Regions from separate parts of the Saccharopolyspora sp. NPDC002578 genome, predicted to be linked through region 3. Evidence: riboswitches for the same ligand, from Rfam matches in the RefSeq annotation. Region 3 holds a riboswitch; each other region holds the start of a gene.
The links. Region 3 has a riboswitch for thiamine pyrophosphate ahead of thiO (glycine oxidase ThiO). Riboswitches for the same ligand answer to the same signal wherever they lie in the genome.
Positions count from the first base shown of each region.

Region 1: another riboswitch for thiamine pyrophosphate. It lies ahead of ACWD38_RS05960 (thiamine ABC transporter substrate-binding protein); the one in region 3 lies ahead of thiO (glycine oxidase ThiO).
Region 2: another riboswitch for thiamine pyrophosphate. It lies ahead of thiD (bifunctional hydroxymethylpyrimidine kinase/phosphomethylpyrimidine kinase); the one in region 3 lies ahead of thiO (glycine oxidase ThiO).

Region 1 covers NZ_JBSFWJ010000007.1:73,282-75,533, reverse strand. The annotation lists gene ACWD38_RS05970 (FAD-dependent oxidoreductase) at 1-500, shown strand, start outside; gene ACWD38_RS05965 (4a-hydroxytetrahydrobiopterin dehydratase) at 503-796, opposite strand; TPP riboswitch at 866-976, shown strand; gene ACWD38_RS05960 (thiamine ABC transporter substrate-binding protein) at 1,022-2,068, shown strand; gene ACWD38_RS05955 (ABC transporter permease) at 2,065-2,252, shown strand, end outside.
Region 2 covers NZ_JBSFWJ010000006.1:59,021-61,272, forward strand. The annotation lists gene tenA (thiaminase II) at 1-371, opposite strand, end outside; gene thiD (bifunctional hydroxymethylpyrimidine kinase/phosphomethylpyrimidine kinase) at 397-1,230, opposite strand; TPP riboswitch at 1,224-1,322, opposite strand; gene ACWD38_RS05145 (biotin attachment protein) at 1,386-1,616, opposite strand; gene ACWD38_RS05150 (hypothetical protein) at 1,915-2,184, shown strand.
Region 3 covers NZ_JBSFWJ010000018.1:99,308-101,559, reverse strand. The annotation lists gene thiE (thiamine phosphate synthase) at 100-774, opposite strand; TPP riboswitch at 850-959, shown strand; gene thiO (glycine oxidase ThiO) at 949-2,082, shown strand; gene thiS (sulfur carrier protein ThiS) at 2,073-2,252, shown strand, end outside.

The sequences.
Region 1 (2,252 bases), on a different contig from region 3:
TGCTCAGCCCGGTGTCCTCGCTGGTCGAAGCGGTCGAGGAAGCGGGCAGGGTCGTGAACTGCACCGGAGTGGGCGCGCACGAACTCGTCGGCGATCCCGGAGTGCGTCCCGTGCGGGGCCAGCACGTCGTCGTGCGCAACCCCGGTGTCACCGAGTACTTCGTGGAGATCGGAGCCGGCCCCGAGTTCACCGCGTACATGCCGCACGGCGACCACGTGGTGCTCGGCGGTACCGCGGTCGACCAGGACTGGTCGCGCATCCCCGGACGCGAAGCGGGCGCCGCCATCCTGCGGCGCTGCGCGCACGTCGAACCGCTGCTCGCCGGAGCCGACGTGCTCGGCGAGACCGTGGGACTCCGCCCCGGACGGGACGCGGTCAGGCTGGAGGTCGAGCGGTTCGGCGGCGGCACCGTCGTGCACAACTACGGGCACTCCGGGTGCGGCGTCGCGCTGTCCTGGGGCTGCGCCGCGGAAGCCGCCGAGCTGGTGCTGACCGGCTGAGGTCAGGACAGGGCGTCGACGACCCCGTCGATCTCCTCCGCCAGCGTGACGTCCTTCGCCGTGATGCCGCCCTGCGAATGCGTCGACAGCGAGAACGTGACCTTGCGCCAGCGGATGTCGATGTCCGGGTGGTGGTTCTCGCTCTCGGCGATCTCCGCGATCCGGTTCACGCCCTGGATGGCCTGCGGGAAGCTCGCGAACTCCACCGTCCGCGTGATCGTGGTTCCGTCCTGGGCCCACTCCGGCAGTCCGGCGAGCGCTTCGGCGACCTGGGTGTCGTTCAGCAGTTCGGTCATGGCTCCATGGTGGTGGTCGACCGGCCGGATTGCGACCGTCGGCCCCACCCGGAGCGGTGACACGTAGACTGCCGTCGCCACGGGAGTCCAGCGCGCTGGGCTGAGAGGAGGGGCGAATCCCCTCGACCGTCCGCACCTGAACCGGATCATGCCGGCGCAGGGAGGTGTCGCGATCAGCTCGACGTTGCACACGTGGCCGTTGCCGTGTGCTGCTCGGGAGGACCGTTGAACCGTTACCTGCGCTGGGTCGCCGCCCTTGCGGTCGCCTCGCTCACCACCGGGTGCTCGCTCATCGGGAGCTCCGGCCCGGAGCCCGCCGCGCGCACCGTCACGCTCGTCGCGCACGATTCGTTCGTCGCCGACCCCGCCGTGCTCGCCGACTTCGAACGGCGCAGCGGCATCCACCTGGAAGTCCGCAACAGCGGTGACGCGGGCGAGCTGACGAACAAGCTGGTGCTGTCCCGAGCCGCGCCGCTCGGCGACGTCGCCTACGGCGTCGACTCGACGTTCGCGTCCCGCGCGCTCGGCGCAGGCGTGTTCGCGCCGCACCGGTCCGCCGCGGCCGAACGCGGACCGCAGCGGTACGCGCAGGACCAGGAGCAGCGGCTCACCGCGATCGACGTCGCCGACGTGTGCCTGAACATCGACACCGGCTGGTTCGCGCAGCACCGGGTGCCGGAGCCCGCGACGTTGCGCGACCTCACCGACCCCCGCTACCGCGGGCTGATCGCGTTACCGGACCCGACGACGTCCTCACCCGGGCTCGCGTTCCTGCTCGGCACCGTCGCCGCCTTCGGCGATCCCGGCTGGCAGGACTACTGGCGGGACCTGACCGCGAACGACGTGAAGCTCTCCGCCGGTTGGGAAGAGGCCTACAACCAGGACTTCTCCGGATCCACCGGGCAGGGGCCGCGGCCGATCGTGCTGTCCTACGCCTCCTCGCCCGCCGCGGAGGTCGACGAGACCGGCCGCCCGCGCACCCGGGCGCTGCTCGACACCTGCTACCGGCAGGTCGAGTACGCCGGTGTGCTGGCCGGGGCGAAGGACCCGCAGGCCGCCGGTGAAGTCGTCGACTTCCTGCTCTCACCTGAATTCCAAGCGCAGGTGCCGGACCAGATGTACGTGTACCCCGCGGTCGACGGGGTCGCGCTGCCTCCGGGCTGGGCGGAGAGCGCGCCGCTGCCGCAGGGCCCGGCGGAGCTGCCCGCAGCCGAGGTGGAACGCGACCGGGACCGCTGGGTGGAGCAGTGGCGGACGCTGGTGCGGGGATGAACCACGGCCTCCGCCGGCGGTTGCCCGTGGCGCTCGCCGCGGTGATCGTGCTCGGTTTCCTCGGGCTGTTCTTCGCCTGGCCCGTCGCGGCGATCGTCGGGCTGGGACTGCGCGGTGAAGTCGGGGCGGTGCTGGTCGAGCCGTCGACGTGGCGGCTCGTGGGCTTCACGCTCGGGCAAGCCGC
Region 2 (2,252 bases), on a different contig from region 3:
AACGAGGTGTAGGCCGTGCACGACGGCGAGGTCACCACCCCGGCGAGGTCGGCCTCGGTGAGCCCGAACTCCTCCACGTACCCGGCGTGCAACCGGCGTTCCTCCACCAGCGCGCCTTGCGCCGCACCGGCCAGGAACGCCGCGTCGGCGGGGTCCTCCGCCCGCGTGGACGCCGCGGTCAGCGCCTGCGCGAAACCGACCAGGTACCGCGCGTCCTGCACGATGTAGAACGCGAACCGCTCCCGGTCCAGCGCGCCGTCGGTGAGCGCCGCGTTGAACGGGTGCTCGACGATGGCCTGCTGCAACGCGGCGGTGTGCTCCCACGCGCCCGCGCAGAAACCGCCGGGCGGTGGGGCGGGAAGCCTGCTCATGAACGGTCCCTCCAGAAGATCGGGTTCACCACCAGCGGTGGAAGTGGTGCACGGGGCCGTGCCCCCGGCCCACGTCCAGCCGGTCCGCGGCGCGCAACGCCTCGGTCAGGTACTCCTTGCCGTCGCGGACCGCCGAGGACCAGTCCGGCCGCTGCGGGCGCAGTGCCGCGATGGCCGCCGACAACGTGCACCCGGTGCCGTGGTCGTTCGTGGTCTCGATCCGCTCGCGGCGCAGGAACTCGGCTTCGCCGTCGCCGCGGAAGAGGTCGAGGCTCGCCGCCTCGCGCAGGTGCCCGCCCTTGAGCAGCACCTGCTTGGCGCCCAAGCCGGTCAGCCGCTCGGCCTGCCCGGCCATCCCGCCGGAGTCGGTGATCTCCCGCTCCCCCAGCAGATCCGCTGCCTCCGGCAGGTTCGGCGTGATCAGGTCCACTCGCGGCAGCAGCTCGTCGCGCAGCACCGCGACCGCCTCGTCGGCGAGCAGCCGGTGCCCGCTCTTGGCGACCATCACCGGATCCAGCACCACGTGCGGCGGCGCGTAGCGGTCGAGCACGGCCACGACCGCGCGGATCACCCCGGTTCCCGCCAGCATCCCGATCTTCACCGCGTCCACCCGCACGTCGTCGAGCAGCGTGGTGAGCTGGGAGGTGACGAACTCCGGCGGTACTTCCCGCACCTCGGCGACGCCGGTGGTGGTCTGCGCGACCAGCGCCGTCACCACCGACATGCCGTAGGCGCCGTTGGCGGAGAAGGCTTTCAGGTCGGCTTGAATCCCGGCACCGCCGCTGGGGTCGGTTCCGGCGATCGTCAGCACGTTGGGAACGGGCCGGGCGAATTCCGGCCGGGCAGCACGAACGGTCACGTGGGTGACGTCCCTCCGCTAGCACGAACTAGGTCAGGTTCGACGGGTCTGCTCTCAGCCCGGCCGCTCGCCGGGCACCCCGCGTCACTGCCCCCAACCTAGCAAGCACGGTCAACCCGCCGGAGTCGCCGATCTCGCCGTGCCCTGCGCCGCTCTCATTCGATGAGCCCGATGACCGCTCCCGCGGCGAAGTGCTCGCCCGCCGCGCCCTGCCGCCACAACGTGCCCGAGGCGGAGGCGCGCACGGTGCGCCGGACGCCGTCGGTCACCACCTCCGCGACGGCGGTGCCGCTGCGCACCGGGGCGCCGTCGGCCGCCAGCCAGCGGGCGAGGACCCCCGGCTCGTGCGGATCCTGCCGCGGCCAGGGGAAGTGCAGGTCCGTCACGAGCACACGCCTCCGCAATCGATCATCGTTGCGGTCAGCATGAGCGGTGATCCTTCTCACCACAAGCGAAGCGCGTGCTCGGCTTCGTACGTCGAGTGGCCCAGCGCGGCATCCGCGCCGGACCGAGGGTGCTCCGCCGAACAGCCGCATTAACACGATCGGAGCAGCGCAGCCAGTCATTCCGGTAGCCACGCGAATGCAACGTGCGAGCTGATCGATCCGTCTAGAGTTCGAGATCCGGCCAAGCGGATCGAAGCGCGGCTCGGGACGTCCTGACAGGTATGGGGGTGGGAGCGAAGTGTTCCCCGATCAAGAGCACGTCTGGTGGATCGTCGGAGCAGGGCAGCGGGTCCGGCACGCGATCACGGTGCGCCCCGGTGCCAGACCCGCCGGTGATCCGGTGACCGCGCTGTGCGCGACGACGATCAAACTCCCGCACGAGACCTGGCCGGCCACCAAGGAACCGTCGAGCCGCCGCATCACCGAGCGTTGCCCGGAGTGCGAGCAGCACGTCGACGAACAGCTGGAGCGCGACCGGGATCTCGTGGTCACCACCTGGGACGCGTGAGCGCGAGCGAAGTCACACAGCCGACCGCTGATCACCTAGTGAGGCGACCCTGCGTGGCGGATTAAAGT
Region 3 (2,252 bases):
TGGTCGCTGCTCAGCGGCTTCGCCGCTGACAGGACAACGACCACGCCTCGTGGCGGGGCCACTTCGGAAAGGGGGCCGAAGCTGGAAGAACGCTCGCCGTCAGGTCGGGAGGCCTGCTCGGAGTGATTCGGCGGCGGACTGGGGGTCTTCGGCTTCGGTGATCGCGCGGACCACGACGATTCGTTCCGCGCCTGCCGCGACCGCTTCGGCGAGGTTCGCGTGGTCCACGCCGCCGATCGCGAACCACGGCCTGCCGTGCCCGCGGTGCTCCGCGGCGTGGCGCACCAGCTCCAGCCCCGCCGCCTCGCGGCCCGGCTTCGTCGGCGTCGTCCACACCGGGCCGGTGCAGAAGTAGTCCACGCCCGGTTCCGTGGCCGCCGCGTCCGCCTGCACCACGTCGTGCGTGGAACGGCCGATCACCACCTCGTCGCCGACGATGCGCCGCGCCGCCGGCACCGGCAGGTCGTCCTGACCCAGGTGCAGCACGTCCGCCTCCGCGGTCAGCGCCACGTCCGCGCGGTCGTTCACCGCCAGCAGAGCGCCGTGCCGCACGCACGCCTCCGCCAGCACCTCCAGCGCGGCGAGCTCCTGGCGCGCCTCCAACGGCGCGCCGCCGGAGGTCTTGTCCCGCAGCTGGATGATGTCGACGCCGCCGGACAACGCGGCCTCGGCGAACTCGGCCAGATCACCCCGCTCCCCGCGCGCGTCGGTGCAGAGGTACAGCCGTGCGTCGGCGAGCCGCGTGCGGATGCCGTAACCGTCCAATCCGGGCATGCCCCCAGGGTATCCGCAGCGGGGGAGGGCACCGGCCGGATGCTGACCTCACCTGGCGGAGTGAGTACGGTGGGTGGTGGTCCGCACGGGAGTCCGGAGAAGAACCGGACTGAGAGGGGGCGACCGCCCCGACCGTCGAACCTGATCCGGGTCATGCCGGCGCAGGGAGCGTAGATGTCGCAGCAGTCAGCCGTCACCGTCGTGGGCGGCGGGATCATCGGTCTCGCCGTCGCGTGGAAAGCCGCGCGCGCGGGGCACCGCGTCCAGCTCGTCGACGCCGGTGAACGCGCCGCGTCGTGGGTCGCAGGTGGCATGCTCGCGCCCGTCGCCGAAGCGTCCCCCGGCGAGGAGGAACTGCTCGAACTCGGCTCCGACTCGCTGCGGCGCTGGCCCGAGTTCGCCACGGAACTGGCCGCGGACTCCGGCCTGCCCACCGGACTGCGCCGGGAAGGCACGCTCGTCGTCGGCGTCGACGGCGCCGACCGCGCCGAACTGGACATGCTCGCCGACCACCTCGCGTCCCGCGGGCGCAGCGTCACCCGGCTCACCGGCCGGGAACTGCGCCGCGCCGAACCGTCGCTCGGCCCAGCCGTGCGCCGCGGCCTGGAAGTGCCGGGCGACCTCGCCGTGGACAACCGGGTGGCGCTGGCCGCGCTGCGGAAGGCGGCGGCAGCGGCGGGCGTCGACTTCCGCGACGGGCGGGCGCTGCGGGTGCGGCCCGGCGCGGTGGAACTCGCCGACGGCACCGCGCACTGCGACGTCGCGGTGATCGCCGCCGGCGCCCGCTCCGGCGAGCTGCACCCCGGGCTGACCGGGCGAATCCGGCCCGTGAAGGGGGAGGTGCTGCGGCTGCGGGCGCGCGCCACGGCGCTGCCGCCCCCGACGCGGACCGTGCGCGGACCGGTGCACGGCAGGCAGGTCTACCTGGTGCCGCGCGACGACGGCGGACTCGTCGTCGGCGCCACCCAGTACGACGCGGGCTACGACCTCGACGTCACCGTCGGCGGAGTGCGGGACCTGCTCGCGGACGCGGAACGGCTGGTGCCGGGCCTCGCCGAGTACGCGCTGGTCGAAGCCATCGCCGGACACCGGCCCGGCACGCACGACAACCTGCCGCTGATCGGCGAGCTGGAACCCGGCGTGCTCGCCGCGACCGGGCACCACCGCAACGGTTTCCTGCTCGCACCGATCACCGCCGACGCGGTGCTCGCGGCGCTGTCCGGCGCGGAACCCCCCGCGACCGCCGCCGACCCCGGGCGAGGCGCGCGGCCCGTTTCCCACGACAGAGGAGGGCAACCGTGCAAGTAGTGATCAACGGATCGGCTCGGCCGGTGGACGAGGACGCCACGCTCGCCGCGGTGCTGGCCGAGTTCGGCGTGCCCGAACGAGGAGTCGCCGTCGCCATCGACGGAACCGTGGTGCCCAGGGCCTCCTGGGCGGCCACCGAACTGCACGACGGCGCCGCCGTCGAAGTGCTC